DNA from 4 places in the Mesorhizobium sp. M7A.F.Ca.CA.001.04.2.1 genome. Region 2 is predicted to be linked to each of the others. Evidence: predicted binding sites of a transcription regulator. Region 2 holds the regulator's gene; each other region holds the start of a gene.
What was found. Region 2 encodes PhoB, which activates phosphate uptake and scavenging genes when phosphate is short. Its sites were predicted from a motif close to TGTCATNNANCTGTCAT; they were not measured.

Region 1 (5,218 bases), on a different contig from region 2:
CGGAAACAGCTTGGAAATGCCCTGGAATTGCAGCCGGGGTGACATTGGGTTCTATCTCCGGGCAACGGTGCCGGCGGGAGCGAATTGCTCTGGCCGGCACTCGCCGATTGGCCTTACTGGCCCGCAGCCGCGTCCTCGAGCAGTGCCTTGCGCGCGCCGGCGCCGGAATAGCGGTCGGCATTGTCCTTGGTGATCAGTGCCTGGGGCGTGGCGACGACGCGGGGCAGCTTCTGTCCCGCGACGAGACGCAGAGCAGTTTCCAACGCCACTTCGCCGGTCAGCACCGGGAAACTGTCGACCGTGCCGGTCAGTTCGCCGGCCCGTATGGAGGCATAGGCGTCGGAAATGCCGTCGGTGCCGAAGACCGCAACCTTGTCCTGCAGGCCGGCGGCCTTGACTGCCTCGACGATGCCGAGCGCCATGCCGTCATTGTTGGCATAAAAGCCGATCAGGTCGGGGTGCTGCTGCAGGATGTTGGTGGCCGCATCATAGGAGGTCTGGCGGTCCCAGTTGCCGGGAACGCTGGCGACGACCTCGAACTTGCCTGCCTCGGTGATGGTCGACTTGAAGCCGTCGGTGCGCTGCACGGCGGCATAGACGCCAGCCTGGCCTTCGACGATGGCGACCTTGCCGCCATCCGGACGGTTCTTGATGAACCATTTGGCGACGCGCACGCCATTGTCGCGCTGGACATTGCCGACATAATGTTCGGCCTGCGGGATGACGGCGTCATTGACGTTGACCACCGGCACGTTGGCGGCCTTGGCTTGCTCCATGATCGGCTGCAGATTGGCATCCGTCTGCGGCGAGACGAGCAGCACGTTGTAGCCCTGGGTCACCAGGCCTTCGGCAATGGTGAGCTGGCCGAGCTGGTCGCCCTCGCTTTGCGCTGCCTGATAGACGACGGGAACGCCGACCTTGGCGCCGAATGCCGTGTAGCCCTCGCCCAGCGAGCGCCAGTATTCATTGGTCAGCGTCTTGGAGACGGCGCCTGCCTTGGTGCCTTCGGGCAGCTTGGGGAACGCGCCGAATTTGGCCTCGACCTGCGACCAGTCGATGCGGTCCTTTTCCGTGTCGGAATTGAGCGGCGCGAGGTCGGCCGAAAAGGCAGAGCCGATCGACAGCGCCATCAGTGCGGCGGTAGCCGTGGCAAGCAGAAGTTTCATTGTATTCCTCCCTTGTTGAAAACGATAATGGTGCGGATGCCTCAGCTATCCGGCCCGAGCATGATTTCCTGGATGATGGCCTGCGACGTCACCGCATCCTGGCTGTCCATGGCGGCGGACAGGCGATTGTCCTGCTCCAGCCGGTCGACGACGCGCAGCATGCGCTTGACGGTGGCGATGTTGACTTCGCACTCGCGCACCGGATCGAGCCCGGTCATGTCGGGGAACGTGTCGAAATAGATGGCGCCGGCGTAACCGTCGCGGCGAATCTGCCTGAGCAGCTCGATGGTCTGCAGCGTGTGCACCGCGCCGACCATCAGGCCGTCGTCGCGCTTGGCGTAGCCGTCGTTCAGATGCACGCCGAGCAGCTTGCTGTGGCGCGCCACCAGGGCCGCGGCAAAGGCCGGCTGTTCGTCAGCATAGAGCACATGGGCGAAATCGAGGGTGACGCCCAGATTGGGCAGGCCGACATCGCGGATCGCCAGCAAGGTCGTCGCCGCATCCGGCATCAGGCTGTAGGAGCGTGGTTCGTTCGGTTTGTACTCAAGGCTGATCTGACAGTCGGGATCATGCGCGGCTACTTCACGAATCCCCTCGATTTCGTGTTGCCAAAGCGTCACATAGTCGGCCTGGAAGGCGTAGTCGAAGCCATCCTGGCCGAGCCACAGCGTCATCAGGCTGGCGCCGGCCTCACGCACGGCATCGATGCCGGCTTTGGTCAGGTCGATGGCCTCGCGGCGCACCGCCGGATCCGGATTGGTGAAGGCGCCGAGCTTGAAGGCGGGGTTGGAGTAGTAGCGCATGGCAAAGCCATTGATAGAAAGCCCGAGATCGCTCAGTTTGAGGGCGATTTCCGCAGGCTTTTCACTGACATGGTCGGGAAAGTTGAGGTCGAGATCGGTAAGCCCGCCGACCTTGGCGGCGCGCGCCGCCATCTGCAGCAGCGACGGCTTGCCGGTAAGATCAGGCCATTCGGCCTGCGGCCGCGAGGCAAAGGAATTCAGGCGCGTGGCGAAACGAGTGGCTGTCATGGTCGATCCTTCAATCGTCATGACTTCACATAAATACAAATATTTGTAAAGTTATTGTTTTGGGGGGCGGGCGGTGAGCTGTGTCGACGACCGGGCTGAGCCGCGCGAAGGCGCAGGTTTCCCAGCGGCGTCGCCGGATAATCCGTCAGAACGGTGGTATCAGTAACCGGGGAGGACCGTCCTCAGCCGCCGTTTTGCGGAAGCGTGCGACGAAGCCGTCGAGTTCGAGGCGCTCCATGTGCGAGATCGCCCGGCAGGACGCGCCGTCGCGGCTAGTGCACCGGCGAAAAAGAGCCCAACGATTGACCGGCCAAAGGCACCGTCACACGACCGCGCAGGGAGATGCAGATCGCCGCTGCCTGGCGCTCGATCAGCGTCAGCACATCACATCGTTCACGCAATGATGTCGGGAATGATCTTGTCTTCCAGCGCCATCAGCCGGTCCTTGAGGAACAGCTTCTTCTTCTTCATGCGCTGGATCTGCAGCGGATCGCAGGCCATGGCGATCATCGCGTTGATGGCTGCATCGAAATCGGCGTGTTCCTGCTTCAGGCGGGAAAATTCGAGGCGAATATCGGCCTGTTCCTGATCGGACATTCTCTACCGTCTGCACGTCTGCGGCGCCCAAAGCTGGGCCTGATTGGGCGGGGCCGGGTGTTTTGTCACCGGCGTGCAGCCCATATCACATTTCACAGTGTCGTGGAATGCTACCACGGATCATTCGACATCGCCCGCGGAAGGTGACACACTGTCACCGTGCCGTCACAGAAGCGAACCTGCGGTGGACGCGCCGTGACGGTTGCAATCGAGGAAAACCATGAAAGGGAGAACCAATCATGTCTCTTGCATCCCATCTTGATGAGTTGCAGCGGAAACACGGCGACATCGAACGTGAAATCGATGACGCGATGAATCATCCATCGGTCGACGACCTCGAAATCGTGAATCTTAAGCGACGCAAGCTGGCACTCAAGGACGAGATTGAAAAACTAAGAGGAAAACCGACCACGCATTGATGCCCTCCTGACATAGCCGCCCGGTATCCGCGGCCTCTTTTCCCGGCGGCTCCCCGCCGCCGGCGTGGAGGGGTTTGATTTCCCAGCACCGGTCTGTCAGCCGAAGCTGGACTTGCACCGGCTTAATATCCGCTTCGGCCGTCGCCCGTTTCGCCAGATCATCGATTGTTTTTGGTCGTTGGCGGCGTGCCGATTCCGGCCAGTGGCGACCTGTCGCCATTGACAAGCGATCTTTGCTCCTCCACCTCATGCCCGGACCTCAGCGCATCGGCCCGGGGCGTCGTTGTGCGCCCATGCAGGACACAAGATGCTCCAGAGACAAAAGGCTGCCGGCATGACCGGATATTTTTCCTCTCCTTTCCCCCGCCGCACCTCGGTCGGCGTCGATGTCGGCGGCGTGGTCGTCGGCGGCGGCGCGCCCGTTGTCGTCCAATCGATGACCAACACCGACACGGCCGATATCGACCAGACCGTCGCGCAGGTCGCAGCACTGCACCGGGCCGGCTCCGAGATCGTGCGCATCACCGTCGATCGCGACGAGAGTGCCGCCGCCGTACCGCGCATTCATGAGCGGCTTCAGCGGCTTGGCATCAACGTGCCGCTGGTCGGCGATTTCCACTATATAGGCCACAAGCTCTTGGCCGATCACCCGGCCTGCGCCGAGGCGCTGGCCAAATATCGGATCAACCCCGGCAATGTCGGCTTCAAGGACAAGAAGGACCGGCAGTTCGCCGATATCGTCGAGATGGCGATCAGGCATGACAAGCCGGTGCGCATCGGTGTCAACTGGGGCTCGCTCGACCAGGAGCTTTTGACCCGGCTGATGGACGACAACCAGGACAAGGGTTTTCCGCTGACGGCGCAAGAGGTGATGCGCGAGGCGATCGTGCAGTCGGCCATTCTCTCGGCCGAGATGGCGGAAGAGATCGGCCTTGGCCGCGAGAAAATCATCCTGTCGGCCAAGGTCAGCGGCGTGCAGGACCTGATTGCCGTCTATGCCGAGCTCGCCACCCGCTCCAACCATGCGCTGCATCTCGGCCTGACCGAAGCCGGCATGGGCTCGAAAGGCATCGTCGCTTCGTCGGCCGCCATGGGCATCCTGCTGCAGCAAGGCATCGGCGACACCATCCGCATCTCGCTGACGCCGGAGCCGAATGGCGACCGCACGCGCGAGGTGCAGGTTTCGCAGGAATTGCTGCAGACGATGGGGTTCAGGCAGTTCGTGCCGATCGTCGCCGCGTGTCCCGGCTGCGGCCGCACGACCTCGACCGTGTTCCAGGAGCTCGCTCAGAACATCCAGGCAGATCTCAGGAAGAACATGCCGGTGTGGCGCGACAAATATCCCGGCGTCGAGAACCTCAAGGTCGCGGTGATGGGTTGCATCGTCAATGGCCCGGGCGAGTCCAAGCATGCCGATATCGGCATTTCGCTGCCCGGCACCGGCGAGACGCCGACGGCGCCTGTCTTCGTCGACGGCAAGAAGGCGGCGACGCTGCGCGGACCGTCGATCGCGGCGGATTTCGAGAAAATGGTCGCCGACTATATCGAACAGCGGTTCGGTCGCGGCGGCAAGGCCGCGGCAGAGTAGGTCAAATGCAGCGTTTCCTGTGGGCGACGCTGGTCCTGCTGTGTGGGCTAGTCTGGTCGACACTGGCTCAGGCCGATCCGCCGCAATCCGCCAAGCAACGGCTTATCGACAAGGTCTGCAACCTGATCCAGGCGCATGCCGACCAGAATGGTTTGCCCAGGGATTTCTTCGCCCGGCTGATCTGGAAGGAGAGCCGTTTCGATCCCAACGCCGTCAGTCCCGTCGGCGCCGAAGGCATTGCCCAGTTCATGCCGGGAACCGCCAAGATGCGCGGGCTTACCAATTCCTTCGACATCAATCAGGCGATCCCGGCTTCGGCGAAATATCTCGCCGAAATGAAAACCGGCTACGGCAATCTCGGCCTGGCGGCCGCCGCCTACAATGCCGGCGAGAGCCGGGTGTCGCGCTGGCTCAGTT
Region 2 (5,218 bases):
AGGATGGCGGCTGTGAATCTTTTCATATTATCCTCCCTGCGCCGCGTATGGCGCGACCAAACTGGCCCGAGGGCCGGCACAGAGGCCCTATTTTTTCGAGCCTCGAAAAAATACTGGGCCAACGCCCGAACGCTGTCAACATCGATTCTGATGGATTTTGATGTCGTTTCGAATTTTTTTCGGGCCTCGGAATAAATAAATGACACGGCGCGCGGCTTCTGCCAGTATTTGACCGCGTCACCGACAGCGTTCCAGGGCAGGAAGAACCGCGGCGACCGGGAGGATATGAAAGAGCATGTCGGTCGGAATCCGCCACGACGATTTGCGCCGCCGCAACCGCGCGATGGTGATCGCGGCGGTGCGCCGCGCCGGACAGCCGTCGCGCACCGAGATCGCCGCAACCACAAGCCTCAGCCATTCGACGATCTCGGCGATCTCATCCGACCTGATCGTCGAAGGCATCCTGACCGAAAGCAAGCCGAGCGAGGCCGGCTCGCTCAAACGCGGCCGTCCGCAGGTCGGCCTCAGCCTCAATCCGGAAGCGGCCGCGGTAATGACCGTGGTGCTGTCGCTGAACTTCCTCTCGGTCGCCGTCATCGACTATGCCGGCCAGGTAATATCCGAGGAACAGCGCCGGCTCGACACGCTGACGATGTCGCGCGACTCGCTGATCGGTGAGTGCACGGCAATCGTGCGGCGCCGCCTGGAAGATCCCGACCTGGACGTGCGCAGCATCGCTCGTATCGCGCTGGCCGTCCAGGGCATCACCGACACCCGTGCCCGCGCCATGCTGTGGTCGCCGATCACGCCGCACACCGACATCGCCTTCGCCGACATATTCGAAGAGGAGTTCGGCATCCCAGCCATTATGGAGAACGATTGCAACATGATGGCGGTGGCGCTGCGCTGGCGCGACCCCGATCGTTACCGCGACGATTTCATCGCCATCCTCCTGTCGCACGGCATCGGCATGGGGCTGGTGCTGAAGGGCGAATTGTTCACCGGCACCCATTCCTCGGGCGGCGAATTCGGCCACATGATCCATCGGCCGAACGGCGCGCTGTGTCGCTGCGGACGGCGCGGCTGCGTCGAAGCCTATGCCGGCAATTATGCCATCTGGCGCAACGCGCGGCAGATGGGCGAGGATGCAGAGCCCGTCGCCGATGTCAGCGACGCCGACATGCGCGCCCTGGCTGCCGCCGCCCGCGAAAGGGACGGACCCGAACGGGAAGCCTATCGCAAGGCCGGCGAAGCGCTCGGCTACGGCCTCGGCAGCCTGTTCGCGCTGATCGATCCGGCGCCGGTCGCCATGGTCGGCGTCAGCGCCGCCGCCTTCGACCTGATCGAGCCGGCATTGCGGCAAGCGATTGCCCAGACCGCCGGCGGCCAGCATTCCAAGTCGATTTCCTTCGACACCGAGCCGAACGAACTGCCGCTGATCCGCGAAGGCTGCGCCATGCGGGCGCTGATCTTCGTCGATCAGGAGATTTTTGCGCCGGGCGTGCAGGCGAGATCCGGTCTCGGCGGCAAGAACGTGGCGTAAGTTCAAACGAGGGAGTTCAGTCCTCGCGAATGGCGTAACCCGCCCCACGGATGGTGCGGATGACATCGGGCATACGGCCGTTGTTGACCGCCTTGCGCAGCCGGCCGACATGCACATCGACCGTGCGTTCGTCGATGTAGATCGTCTCGCCCCAGACATTGTCGAGCAGTTGGCTGCGCGAGAACACGCGGCCTGGATGGCGCATCATGAATTCAAGCAGGCGGAATTCCGTCGGCCCGAGCCGGATCTCGCTCTTCTTGCGATAGACACGGTGCGATTCGCGATCGAGCACGATATCGCCGACCTTGAGCACGCTGGACAGCACTTCCGGCTTGGCCCGGCGCAGCAGCGCCTTGACCCTGGCCATGAACTCCGGCGTCGAGAAAGGCTTGACCAGATAGTCGTCGGCACCGGTCGAGAGGCCGCGCACGCGGTCGCTTTCCTCGCCTCGCGCGGTCAGCATGATGATCGGCAGCCGCTCGGTCTCGGGACGCATCCTTAGCCGGCGGCAGAGTTCGATACCGGAAACCGCAGGCACCATCCAGTCGAGCACCAGAAGGTCTGGAACGTTCTCCTGCAGCCGGATTTCGGCCTCGTCGCCGCGCGTCACCACCTCGACCTGGTAACCTTCGGATTCGAGATTGTAGCGGAGCAGCACGCCTAGCGGCTCCTCATCCTCCACCACCATGATGCGTGGCGCGATCATCGGCTGGTCACCCCTGTCATGCCGCTGGCGCGGACATTGCCGTCTCGTCCTGCTTCGGACGATTGGCTGGCAACTGCGTGCCGGTCAAAACATAATAGGCATTTTCGGCGATGTTGGTCACGTGGTCGCCGATCCGCTCGAGGTTCTTGGCGCAAAACAACAGGTGCGTGCACGCCGTGATGTTGCGCGGATCTTCCATCATGTAGGTCAGAAGTTCGCGGAACACCGATGTGTATTTGACGTCGATGCGTTCATCATTGTTTCGGAGCGTGGCAAGCGCTGCCGCGTCAGCGGCGGCATACTCGTCGACGACCCCCTGCACCTGGATCAGCACCAGCTGCGCCATCGCGTCGATCGAATGCGAAAGGTCGTGCGGCGTGACGCTCAGCCCGACAGTGCCGACGCGCTTGGCGATGTTCTTGGCAAGGTCGCCGATGCGCTCGAGGTCGCCGGCCATGCGGATCGAACCGACTACCGCACGCAGATCGTTGGCCATTGGCTGGCGCTTGGCGATCAGCGTGATGGCACGATCGTCCAGCTCGCGCTGGCGTGCATCCATGATGGCGTCGTCGGAAACCACCCGCTGCGCCAGCGCATTGTCCGAATTGAGCAAAGCCCTGGTCGAGCCACCGACCATCGAGCGGGCGAGATCGCCCATGTCGCGGATCAGCTGGCTGATCTGCTCCAGATCCTCATCGAAAGATGCGACGGTATGTTCACCCATGATCTTCGTCCCTCATATGCCAGAGATCAGCCGAACCGGCCGGTGATGTAGTCCTGGGTGCGTTTGTCGTCGGGGGTGGTGAACATCTTGTCGGTGGCGCCCTCCTCGACCAGATAGCCAAGATGGAACATCGCGGTGCGCTGCGACACGCGCGCTGCCTGCTGCATCGAATGGGTGACGATGACGATCGTATAGTTCTGACGCAGTTCGTCGATAAGTTCCTCGACGCGAGCGGTGGCGATCGGGTCGAGCGCCGAACACGGTTCGTCCATCAGGATCACCTCGGGTGACACGGCGATGGCGCGTGCAATGCACAGGCGCTGCTGCTGGCCACCGGAAAGACCCGTGCCAGGTTCCTGCAAACGGTCCTTGACCTCGTTCCAGATCGCCGCCTTCTTCAGGCTGGACTCGACGATCTGATCCATGTCGGCCTTGCGCTTGGCCAATCCGTGGATGCGCGGACCATAGGCGACGTTCTCGTAGATCGACTTTGGGAACGGATTGGGTTTCTGGAACACCATGCCGACGCGCGCCCTGAGTTCGACGACATCGATGTTCTTGTCGTAGATGTCCTCTTCGTCGAGCGTGATCTTGCCGGTTACCCGTGCTGAATCGATGGTGTCGTTCATGCGGTTGAGGCAGCGCAGGAAGGTGGACTTGCCGCAGCCGGAGGGGCCGATCAGCGCCGTCACCTGGTTCAGGCGGACGTCGAGATCGACGTCGAACAGCGCCTGCTTCTCGCCGTAGAACACGCCGACCTTGTCGCCGCGCATTTTTATCACTTCGTTCGACTTCATCTTGTCGCCCACTGCGTTTTCAAGGGACTGTTCGGTCATGATGTTCATACCAAAATGCCTTTTTTCTACCAGCGCCGCTCGAACCGACGCCGAAGCACGATCGCGGTGATGTTCATGGCCATGAGGAAGACGAGCAGGATGATGATGGCGCCGGACATGCGCTCGACGAAGGCGCGTTCGGCCTCGTTCGCCCACATATAGATCTGCACCGGCAGCGCGGTGGCCGGATCGAAAGGCGTCGTCGGTGGATCGGCGACGAAGGCGACCATGCCGATCAACAGCAGCGGCGCGGTTTCGCCGAGCGCGCGCGCAAGACCGATGATGGTGCCGGTGAGGATGCCGGGCGCGGCAAGCGGCAGGATGTGCTGGAACACCATCTGCATCTTGGAGGCGCCAAGACCGAGAGCTGCCGAGCGGATCGACGGCGGCACCGCGGCAAGCGCGGCGCGCGTCGCGATGATGATCGTCGGCAGCGTCATCAGCGTCAGCACCAGGCCACCGACGAAAGCGGCGGAGCGCGGCATGCCCAGGAAATTGATAAACACCGCGAGGCCGAGCAAGCCGAAGACGATTGACGGCACTGCGGCCAGATTGTTGATGTTGACCTCGATAAGGTCGGTGAAACGGTTCTTCTTGGCGAACTCCTCCAGATAGATGGAGGCGGCGACGCCGATCGGCAGCGCGAGCAGCAGCACGATCACCATCATATAAAACGAGCCGATGATCGCCACGCCCATGCCCGAGGTTTCCGGGCGGCTGGAGGCGCCGTAGGTGAACAGGCCGCTGTTGAAGTGCTCGGCCATCGCGCCCTCGGCCTTGAGCTTGTTCATCCAGGTGATCTGCTGGTCCGAGACCTTGCGTCGCGCTTCCTCGACACTGAGGTCGATCTGGCCCTTGAAAGCGGAGTCGAGATTGGCGGCGGCGAGGATGTTGACGTCGCGTGTCGTGCCGATCACCGAGGGATCGGCGGCAACGATGTCGCGCAACTGGACGCGGGCGCCTTCCGAAAGGAAGCCCTTGAGCTTCTGGATCATCGGCTTGTCATCAGGAGAGATGCCGAGCTTGGCCACCAGCGCGTTTTCGGCGAGCTTGGGATAATTCGCCTTGATCAGAACGCTCGGATCGGTTGCACGCTTGCCGGAAGGATCGATCACTTTCTCGTCGAACGAGATCGGCAGCGATACCGTCGTCTGCCAGAAGGCGGTGTAGCCTTTCGAGACGATGGTGATCAGCATGATTGCCAGGAACGCCAGGCCTACGGAAATCGCCACGACGCCATAGATGCGGAAACGGCGTTCGGCGGCGTAACGGGCCTTCAGGCCGATGTCGCGGCGCGGATGGGCCGCCGGCCTGACCATCGTCTCCATGGGAATGTCGGTCATTCGTACTGCTCCCGATATTTGCGCACGATGTAGAGCGCGACGATGTTCATCACCAGCGTCAGCGTG
Region 3 (5,218 bases), on a different contig from region 2:
GACAGTGCCCGGCATGCGGCGAACCCGGCGATCGACAGCCGCGTCACCGGCGCTTCGGCGCCACCGGCGACCATCACGTCGGCATCGCCCCACATGATCAGCCGGGCAGCATCGCCAATGGCGTGCGCGCCGGTCGAACAGGCCGTGACGACGGCATGGTTCGGGCCTTTCAGCCCGTGCCGGATCGAAACCTGCCCGGAGACGAGATTGATGATCTGGCCCGGGATGAAGAAGGGGCTGATGCGGCGCGGGCCGCGTTCCTTGAGGATCATCGCGTTCTCGGCGATGCCCTCGATGCCGCCGATGCCGGAGCCGATCAGGACGCCGGTGGCGCATTGCTCTTCATGCGTCTTGGGTTCCCAGCCGGAATCCTTCAGCGCCTCGTCGGCGGCGGCAATCCCGTACAGGATGAAGTCGCCGATCTTGCGCAATTCCTTCGGCTCGAGCACGGCCTCGGGATTGAAGGTGGCATTGCTGCCGTCACCACGCGGAATGACGTGGGCGATCTTGCAAGCAAGGTCCTCCACCTCGAACTCGGTGATGCGCTTGGCAGCGCTGCGGCCGGTCAGAAGCTCCTTCCAGCTGTGCTCGAAGCCCATGCCGAACGGCGACAGCAAGCCAAGGCCCGTGACGACGACACGCCTCATCGCAGGTCCTCCCCGGTGATGACTGCAGAAAGCGTCAGGCCGAAGCCTTGTCGATGTACTTCACGGCATCGCCGACGGTCAGGATGGTCTCGGCCGCGTCGTCGGGGATCTCGACGCCGAATTCTTCTTCGAACGCCATGACGAGTTCGACCGTGTCGAGGCTGTCGGCGCCCAGATCATCGATGAAGCTCGCCTGCTCCGTCACTTTGTCGGCATCGACGCCAAGGTGCTCGATGACGATCTTCTTGACGCGCTCTGCGGTGTCACTCATTTGGGCATCCTCGTCTTTTGTTTGTCTGTCTTCGTTAGCGGGCAGAATGCCGCTAATCAAGCTGAAAGATGGTCCTGCCGGAAACGCAACGACTACGGACCGATTTTTGCCCGAACCGCCGGGTTGCGGGCCGCATTACACGAAAAATAGCTGAGGTCCAAGCCGAAATGGTCTCTTTACACAACCCGCCGGCGTTGCTGCAGAACCTCGTTCAAATCATAGCCATGCCGCCATTTACGTGGATGGTCTGGCCGGTGACGTAGGCGGCTTCGTTGGAGGCGAGATAAGCGACGGCGGACGCGACTTCGACGCTGGTGCCCATGCGCCGCGTCGGGATCGCCGCCATGATCGCCTCTTTCTGCTTGTCGTTGAGCTTGTCGGTCATTGCCGATTCGATGAAGCCTGGTGCAACGCAGTTAACGGTGATGTTGCGGGTGGCGATCTCCTGCGCCAGCGACTTGGAGAAGCCGATCATGCCGGCCTTGGAGGCGCAGTAATTGGTCTGGCCGGGGTTGCCGGTCACGCCGACCACCGAGGTGATGTTGATGATGCGGCCATGGCGGCGGCGCATCATCGGATGGGTGAGTTCGCGGGTGAGCCGGAAAACGGCGGTCAGATTGACCTCGATCACGCTGTCCCAATCGGCATCCGACATGCGCACGAACAGCCCGTCCTTGGTGATGCCGGCGTTGTTGACCAGGATGTCGACGCCTTCGAGATCGGCCTCGGCTTTCTGGCCGAGCGCCTTGACCTCGTCACGGTTGGACAAATTGGCCGGGAACAGCTTGACCCGGTCGCCAAGCTCGCTAGCCAGCGCCTCCAGTTTCTCGATGCGGGTGCCATGCAGGCCGACGATCGCGCCTTGCGCATGCAGCATCCGGGCGATCGCCTCGCCGATGCCTCCCGATGCGCCGGTGACGAGCGCCTTGCGGCCAGTCAATTCGAACATTTTTGTCTCCTGATTGAGAAGAGAACACCCCTTTGCAGGGAATGGGATCAAATGGGGCTTTATGCAAGCGCTGCTAGCGTCGCCTCGACCTCAGCCGCTGAGCCGACCGACGCAGTGGCGATGTCGCGGTTGATGCGCCGCGCCAATCCCGAAAGCACCTTGCCGGCGCCAATCTCGTAAAGCGTGGTGACGCCATTTGCGCCGAACCACTCCACGGTCTCGCGCCAGCGTACGCGGCCGGTTATCTGCTCGACCAGGCGGCGGGCGATCTCGTCCGGATCGCTGGTCGGGCTGACCGTGACATTGGAGAGGACGGGAACGACCGGCGCATTCTTTGTCACACCGGCGAGTGCGTCGCGCATGACGTTCGCGGCCGGCGCCATCAGCGCCGAATGGAAGGGCGCGGACACCTGCAGCATCAGTGCGCGCTTGGCGCCTTTCTCAGTGCACAGTTTCGCCGCCAGTTCGACCGCGGCCCTGGCGCCGGAAATGACCAGTTGGCCGCCGCCATTGTCGTTGGCGATCTGGCAGACGGAGCCTTTGGCGGCTTCCGCGCAGGCGGCTTCGACATCGGCCTGTTCCAATCCGATGATCGCCGCCATGGCGCCCTCGCCGGCCGGCACCGCCGCCTGCATGGCATTGCCGCGGATGCGCAGCAGCCTGGCGGCATCGGCAACCGAAACGAAGCCAGCGGCCGCGAGCGCCGAATATTCGCCCAGCGAATGACCGGCGACATAGGCGACCTTGCCTTTCAGCGAGAAGCCGCGCGATTCCAGCGCCCGGATCGCGGCCAGCGACACCGCCATCAGCGCCGGCTGCGCGTTGGCGGTCAGCATCAACGTCTCTTCCGGCCCTTCCCAGATCAGCTTCGACAGGTTTTCGCCGAGCGCGTCGTCGACTTCCTGGAAAATTCTGCGCGCCTCGGGAAAGGCGTCGGCGAGATCCTTGCCCATGCCGACTGCCTGGCTGCCTTGTCCAGGAAAGGTGAATGCAACGGCCATGCGCGGGCTCCCAAGGGCTGGTTTTGCTTGCCTGATAGACGAGTTTTTCTTGCCTGTGACGCAAGGCAGGCCGCCAAGTCAAGCCCGGTTCGACCCTGCTCGACGGCAGCTTCATCCGCCGAGTGCCTGTTCCGAAAGGCTTTTTGGCGATCACTCCTGATGAAAACCGCTCACGATTCGTTTGCTGGCTCTTCTTATTTTGGCCACAGGCGCTAGCTTTGCGTGACAATTCCATGACAATCGAGTGACGTGCTTGTCGCTGGGTGGGGAAGTTAAAGTGGCAAAGAGTTACAAACGCGCCGGCAAGGCCGCGCCACAGTTCCTGGAAGACGACCCCTCCACCGGCTATCTGCCGGGCAGGAGATGGCCGGTCGTGCGCTATGGGCTGATCAGCCTGGCGATCGCCGCCGTCCTGGTGTTTGCCATCGAACTGATCGTGCGCGGCGACTTTGCCGGCACGGTCTCCTTCTTCCTGCAGCCGCTCAAGCCGGGCTGGACCACCATCGTCGTGTTCGCGCTGATCCTGATCGGCCTCGATGCGGTGCTGGGCCGCAGCCATCAGAGCCTGATGATCGTCGCGCCGCTGACGCTATCGCTTGCCTTCGTCGGCCACCAGAAGTCGCATTATCTCGGCGATCCGCTCTATCCGACCGATTTCCTCTATGCCCGCCAGATCTTCGCGCTGTTGCCGCTTTTGGTGCGCGACCGGCCGATGACCGCGCTCGCCATGGTCGTCGGCATCGTCGCCGGCCTGTCGCTGCTCGTCTATGGCTGGCGGATGTGGCGCCGCAAGGTTCCCGCACTCAGCCGCAAGGGACGCCTTGCGCGGCTGACGCTGGCAGTGCCGCTGCTCGCCTTCTTCGTTTCGATCATGGACTATGCCACCTTCTCCTGGACCAGGGACCGGTTGCAGATCATCCCGATCATGTGGGACCAGAAGGAAAACTATGCCTCCAACGGTTTTGCGCTGGCCTTTGCGCTCAATGTGCCGATGGCGCATGTCTCTGCGCCGCCGGGCTATTCCGACAAGGCGATCGCGGCGATCGCCAGGCCCGATGTGACCGCCTCGGTGCCGGCCGAGAAGCCTGACATCATCATCGTCATGAGCGAGTCCTTCTGGGACCCGACCAAGCTGCCCGGCGTCACCATCACGCCCGATCCGATCCCCAATGTGCGGGCGCTGCGCTCCGGCTCGATGTTCTCGCCGGAGTTCGGCGGCATGACCGCCAATATCGAGTTCGAGGCGCTGACCGGCTTCTCCAACGCGTTCCTGCCGGCCGGCAGCATCCCCTACCAGCAATATGTGCGCACGCCGACGCCGTCGCTGGCAACCTTCCTCAAGAGCCAGGGTTATCGGGCGCGCGCCATCCATCCGGGCACCAACTGGTTCTGGAACCGTGGCGCGGTCTACGCCGATTTCGGCTTCAACGATTTCAAGTCGGAAGAGACGCTGCCGCCAATGCAAAAGCGCGGGCCACTGGCATCGGATGCCGCGATGACCGACGAGATCATCAGCGAGGCCGACGCCAGCGAAGAGCCGGTGTTCTTCTTTGCGGTCAGCCTGCAAAACCACGGTCCCTACGAACCGAACCGCTATTACAGTCCCACGCACAGGGTGCAGGCGCCGATCAGCCAGTGGGCGCGCGAATCGCTGCTCAGCTACGCCGAAGGCTCAGCCGATGCCGATCGCGGTCTCGAACGCCTCGTCGAATGGGCAAAGACACGCTCCCGCCCAACCGTGATCGCCTTCTTCGGCGACCATCTGCCGCCGCTCGGGCCGGTCTATGTCGAAACCGGCTTCCTGAAGGACAATGTCGCGCCGCGCAAGGAAGCGTCGCCCGAGGCTGCCCTCGAGCATCATGAGACGCCGCTGGTCATCTGGTCGAACCGCACCGGGCCAGCTGAGCACATGGGCGCCGTCAGCCCGGCCTTCCTGCCCTATCATATCCTGAAGACGGCCGGCATCAGCCATCCCTACTACACCGGCTTCCTGGGCGAGATGAGCGAACACTACCGTGTCGTCGACCGCAATTTGCTGCTGACGCCGGCTGGCGAGGCCACGCCCGATTGGGCGCGGCAGAAGGAGATCGATCCGGCGATCCGCGATTTCCGCCTGCTGCAGTACGATATGATGTTCGGCAAACGCCACGCGGCGCCCGACTTCTTCCCCGAAACGGTCGACAAGATTGTCGCCGCGCATACGAGTTGAGGCCAGCGATTCCCTCGGAGCCTGCTGGTCCGTCTCGGTTCGCGTGTTCAGTTGGTCAATTGCAGCTTCGTGAAATTGTTGGCGATCTGAAGGAACACGTTCGGCAGTTTGGTCGGATCGTTGACGGCATAATAGTTGCTC
Region 4 (5,218 bases), on a different contig from region 2:
CGGCTGAAATTCGTGTTGTGGAGCTGCACCGCCGAAACGTTGACGGCCACTGTCAGCGGATTTTCCCAGCGGGCGGCTTCCTCGCAGGCAGCCGTCAGCACCCATTCGCCAATCTGGCCAATGGCGCCGCTGTCTTCGGCCACCGGGATGAATATGGCCGGCGACACGTCGCCGCGCGTCGGATGCCGCCAGCGGACCAACGCTTCGAAGCCGACCATCTTTCCGCTGCTGATCTCTTTCTGCGGCTGGTAGACGAGATAGAACTCCTGGCGTGCGACCGCCTGGCGCAGTTCGTGCTCCATGACGCGCTTGTCGCGGGCCTCGGCCCCCATCGATGCTTCGAAATAACGGTAAGTGTCCTTGCCTTCGGTCTTGGCCCGGTAGAGTGCCGTATCGGCGTGGCTTATCAGGCTGGCCTGGTTTTCGGCATCCGACGGATACAGCGCAATGCCGATGCTTGCCGACACAAGGCCGCCGCCGACCGAGAGCCGGTTTTCCTCGCGCATGGCTGTCAGCACGGCGTTGGCGATACGGCCCGCCTCCAACGGGTCGGCCAGGTTCGGCGCGATGATGGCGAACTCATCGCCGCCCAGCCGCGCCACCATCTGCCCTGGAAGAAGGATACCGGTCGCGCACTGCGCAACCTTCTGCAGCATGGCGTCGCCTGCGCCGTGCCCATACAGGTCGTTGACCTCCTTGAACCGGTCGAGATCAAGCAGCAGAAGCGCAAGCTGGCCGCCTTTCCTGGTCCGGACCATCGTAGCGATTTCCGTCTCCAGCCGGCCGGAAAAGCTGCGGCGATTGGCCAGTCCGGTCAAGGGATCGAAATGGGCAAGCCGCAGGATCTCCTGTTCCGCCTTCTTGCGCTCGCGAATGTCGCGGACCGCGACCACGTTGTGCGGTTTGCCACAGTAGTCGATGCTCCTGGCGATCAGCTCGACAGGAATGCTCGTGCCATCGCGACCGCTCAATTCGGCCTCCTGCGGCTGTTCGCCGAAGCCCGACATATCGGATCCGAAGAGATCGCCAAGCTGCATTCCGTTCAGGGTCGCTGTTGCTATGCCCGTCAGTGCCGCAATGCTGTCATTGGCACTGATGATGCGGTTGCCGTCGCAGACGATCAGCCCCTCCACAGCGGCATTGGCCAGGCCGTGCATGCGGTCGACCTCGAGCTTCTGGCGACGGAAGCGCAAATCGATCCACAGCGCCGATGCCGACAGAACCAGGATCACCAGTGTGGCGGCGGCGGCCGCGAAAGCCTGCGAGGTCGGCTCGATCGTGTATTCGGATATGACGATCGAGGGATCGGGGAAGATCGAGACGGCACCCATACCGATGAAATGCAGGGTGCAGATCGCCAGCGTCAGCAGCACCGCGCCGCCGGATGTCGCCTTCAAGGAGGGGCGGCGCTGCACGACACGCAGCGCCAGCGCCGCGAGCGTTACGCCGGCCAGCAGGGAAACGGCGACAAGCAACAGGTTCCACTCGATACGGCCCTGAACCTCGAACGCCGCCATGCCGATGTAGTGCATGGCTGCGATACCGCCGCCCAGCACGGCGCCGCCGACGAGATGATAGTCGAACTCATCCCGCAAGGTGGCGATCCACATGCCGGCTGCCGTCAAAGTGACCGAAGCAGCGAGCGAAAGCACGGAGAGTGCCGGATCATAAGCACTGGGTATGCCCGGTGTGAATGCGAGCATGGCGATGAAGTGCGTTGCCCAGATGCCAAAGCCGGTCGAAGTGGCCGCGATCATCAGCCAGGCAAGCCGGTTCCGATCTGTGGAACGGCTTATGTGCTGAAGCAGGTTGACAGCAGAGAAGCAGGAAATTCCGCAGATCAGCGCAGCGAGTGCGACCAGTCTCAGATCATGTTCGTTGACGATACAATTGTAGACCGTCAGCATTTATTTCACCTGATCTTTGGAAATAAACAGGGCAGCAGGATTGAGTAGCGCGTTGCCGTTGAGGGATCGATAAAGTCGGCTGCAACCTTGGCGTGTCTCTTCGGGTTGCTGCGGCTGCAATCAGGGCTGACACGCCGAAAGCCAGCTTGACAGTCCCGACGGTGCTTCCTGGCGCGCTTGTCGTCGCGCTAAGCCGGCTAACCGTATCGCTCTCCATGCCTCCAAGCGGAGGCGAGCGTTGCGTCAGGTAAAGGGTGAAGTTCGTCGATCTGCAACAAAACCGTTGTCTGATTGTCATGAGCGACACATATTGCCTTCGCGGGAGTGCCCCCTTTCGCCAATGACAAACGGGAGATGAAACATGAAGTCCTTCGGCTTCGCGGCCGGTGTTGCCGCTACCTTTATGACGCTTTCCTCAACCTCCGCTTTTGCCGTCACGCAGATCAGTTGGTGGCACGCCATGACTGGCGCCAATGCCGAAGTCGTCGACAAGATCTCCAAAGATTTCAATGCCAGCCAGAGCGACTATGAGCTCGTTCCGGTGTTCAAAGGCACGTATCCCGAGACGCTGAATGCCGGCATTGCCGCCTACCGCGCGGGCCAGGCGCCAGACATCATCCAAGTGTTCGACGTCGGCACCGGCGTGATGATGGCGGCCGAAGGTGCCATCAAGCCCGCAGCCGATGTGTTGACCAGCGCTGGAATGACCTTCGACAAGAGCCAGTATCTGCCAGGCATAGTCGGCTATTATTCGAAGCCGGACGGCACCATGCTCTCCTTCCCCTACAACTCCTCCTCGCCGATCCTTTATTACAACAAGGATATCTTCAAGAAGGCTGGTCTCGACGTCGATAGCCCACCCAAGACCTGGAATGAAGTGTGGGAAGACGCCAAGAAGATCAAGGCGAGCGGCGCGGCCGCCTGCGGCTACACCTCGACCTGGCTGACCTGGATACATCTGGAGAATTTCGCGGCCTGGAATGACGTGTCATGGGCCACCCAGCAGAACGGTCTGGCCGGCGGCGATGTCGAGCTCAAGATCAACGCGCCGATTTTCGTCAACCATTTCCAGGCGCTGGCGGACCTCGCCAAGGACGGCACCTTCAAATATGGCGGCCGCACCTCCGAAGCCAAGCAGATCTTCCTTGCGGGCGAATGCGGGATCATGACCGAATCGTCCGGCGGACTTGGCGATATCGTCAAGTCCGGCATGAATTACGGCATTGGCCAATTGCCGTATGACAGCGACGCCAAGGGTGCGCCGCAGAACACGACGCCGGGTGGCGCCAGCCTGTGGGTTTTCGCGGACAAATCCGATGAGGAATACAAGGGCGTCGCGGCCTTCATCGCCTACCTGTCGAAGACCGAGGTGCAAGAATACCTGCACCAGAAGTCGGGTTATCTGCCGGTAACGCTGGCGGCTTATGAAGCGACCAAGAAGTCCGGTTTCTATGACAAGAATGTCGGCCGCGAGACCCCGATCCTGCAGATGACGGGTAAGACGCCGACCGACAATTCCAAGGGCGTACGTCTGCCGAATCTGCCGCAGGTGCGCGATATCCAGAACGAGGAGTTCGAGAAGATGCTCGCCGGCCAGCAGACCGCGCAGCAGGCGCTCGACAATGCGGTTACGCGTGGCAATGCCGCGATCAAGGAAGCGCTGGGGAATTAGAGCGAGCGCAGGTCCTTGCTCTACGGCGCACCCACCTGTCCCGCCGGGCATCTCCCCTCGTGAGGGGAGTTTTGCCGTCCTTTGCGATTTCGCCAATGGTCGATGATGCCCAGTCCGAAACGCTCATCAAAGCCATCTTGGCGGAGAGGGGTGCCGCATGGTGCCCCCCGCCTCATCACCTCGGAGTGGCTCCGTGACCCCTCGCGTCGTGTTCCCCAACAAGGTCCTTCCCTACCTGCTTGTGGCGCCGCAACTGGCCATCACGCTCGTTTTTTTCTACTGGCCGGCCGGTCAGGCGTTCTACCAATCCATGCTCAGGCAGGATCCGTTCGGGCTGAGGACCAAGTTCGTCTGGTTCGCCAATTTCAGGAAAGTGCTTGCCGATCCGGCCTACCTGAACTCGATCAAGGTCACGGTGGTGTTTTCCCTTGCGACCGCTATCGTCGCCATGTGCGTGGCGCTCCTGCTGGCGGTCATGGCAGAGAAGGTGGTGCGCGGCAAAGGTCTCTACCGCACGCTCTTGATCTGGCCCTACGCGGTGGCGCCGGCGATTGCCGGTATGCTGTGGCTGTTCCTCTTCAACCCTTCGATCGGGTCGCTGGCCTACATGCTGAGGAGTTTCGGCATCGCCTGGGATCCACTGCTCAATGGCACCCACGCCATGATCCTGCTGGTGTCCGCCGCTGCCTGGAAGCAGATAAGCTACAATTTCCTGTTCTTCGTCGCCGGCCTGCAGGCGGTGCCGAAAGCCTTGATCGAGGCCGCGGCCATGGACGGCGCCGGCGAGACCAAGCGATTCTGGACCATCGTCTTCCCGCTGCTTGCGCCGACGACCTTCTTCCTGCTGGTCGTCAACACCGTCTATGCCCTGTTCGACACGTTCGGCATCGTCCATGCCGTCACCGGGGGCGGTCCGGGCAAGACGACTGAGACGCTGGTCTACAAGGTCTACAATGACGGCTTCGTCAATCTGATCCTCGGTGACTCGGCGGCGCAGTCGGTCATCCTGATGATCATCGTCATCTCGCTCACCGCCATCCAGTTCCGCTATGTGGAACGCAAAGTCCATTACGGCTGAGGGCGAGCGATGATCGGCCAGTCACCGCTCCGCACCGTCATCGCCCACGCCGTGCTGATTCTCGGCATATTGATCGTCGCCTTCCCGATCTACTACACATTCGTTGCCTCGACGCAGACGCTGCAAACGATCCTCAGGCCGCCATTGCCGCTCCTGCCCGGCGATCAGCTCTGGAACAATTACAGCGAGGCATTGTTCGGCGGTGTCGGCCGCATCGGCGGCGTCAGCGTCGGCAGGCTGCTGCTCAACACGACGATCATGGCGCTCGGCATCGCGGTGGGAAAGATATTCATCTCGATCCTGTCTGCCTATGCGATCGTGTTCTTCCGCTTTCCGCTGCGCATGACCTTCTTCTGGCTGATCTTCATCACCCTGATGCTCCCCGTCGAGGTGCGCATCCTGCCAACCTACAAGGTGATGGTCGATCTCGGCATGATCGACACTTATGCGGGCCTGATCATCCCGCTGATCGCCTCGGCCACCGCCACGCTGCTGTTCCGCCAGTTCTTCATGACGATTCCTGGCGAATTGGTTGAGGCGGCGCGGGTCGATGGTGCGGGG

Region 1: a site for PhoB is predicted at 2,947-2,963, ahead of EN955_RS26855 (YdcH family protein). Genes of this name have one in related genera too.
Region 3: a site for PhoB is predicted at 3,091-3,107, ahead of EN955_RS12400 (LTA synthase family protein). Genes of this name have one in related genera too.
Region 4: a site for PhoB is predicted at 2,189-2,205, ahead of ugpB (sn-glycerol-3-phosphate ABC transporter substrate-binding protein UgpB). Genes of this name have one in related genera too.

Annotation. Positions count from the first base shown of each region.
Region 1 is NZ_RZQT01000116.1:6,046-11,263, reverse strand. It holds gene EN955_RS26875 (sugar ABC transporter ATP-binding protein) at 1-45, opposite strand, end outside; gene EN955_RS26870 (substrate-binding domain-containing protein) at 114-1,166, opposite strand; gene EN955_RS26865 (TIM barrel protein) at 1,208-2,197, opposite strand; gene EN955_RS26860 (DUF465 domain-containing protein) at 2,591-2,794, opposite strand; gene EN955_RS26855 (YdcH family protein) at 3,034-3,213, shown strand; gene ispG (flavodoxin-dependent (E)-4-hydroxy-3-methylbut-2-enyl-diphosphate synthase) at 3,548-4,801, shown strand; gene EN955_RS26845 (lytic transglycosylase domain-containing protein) at 4,807-5,218, shown strand, end outside.
Region 2 is NZ_RZQT01000018.1:24,299-29,516, reverse strand. It holds gene xylF (D-xylose ABC transporter substrate-binding protein) at 1-26, opposite strand, end outside; gene EN955_RS08465 (ROK family protein) at 296-1,543, shown strand; gene phoB (phosphate regulon transcriptional regulator PhoB) at 1,560-2,249, opposite strand; gene phoU (phosphate signaling complex protein PhoU) at 2,266-2,973, opposite strand; gene pstB (phosphate ABC transporter ATP-binding protein PstB) at 3,000-3,818, opposite strand; gene pstA (phosphate ABC transporter permease PstA) at 3,836-5,152, opposite strand; gene pstC (phosphate ABC transporter permease subunit PstC) at 5,149-5,218, opposite strand, start outside.
Region 3 is NZ_RZQT01000030.1:32,690-37,907, forward strand. It holds gene fabF (beta-ketoacyl-ACP synthase II) at 1-647, opposite strand, end outside; gene EN955_RS12385 (acyl carrier protein) at 682-918, opposite strand; gene fabG (3-oxoacyl-[acyl-carrier-protein] reductase) at 1,130-1,867, opposite strand; gene fabD (ACP S-malonyltransferase) at 1,927-2,868, opposite strand; gene EN955_RS12400 (LTA synthase family protein) at 3,146-5,077, shown strand; gene EN955_RS12405 (pilus assembly protein) at 5,125-5,218, opposite strand, start outside.
Region 4 is NZ_RZQT01000006.1:87,385-92,602, reverse strand. It holds gene EN955_RS03810 (EAL domain-containing protein) at 1-1,907, opposite strand, end outside; gene ugpB (sn-glycerol-3-phosphate ABC transporter substrate-binding protein UgpB) at 2,269-3,579, shown strand; gene ugpA (sn-glycerol-3-phosphate ABC transporter permease UgpA) at 3,737-4,657, shown strand; gene ugpE (sn-glycerol-3-phosphate ABC transporter permease UgpE) at 4,667-5,218, shown strand, end outside.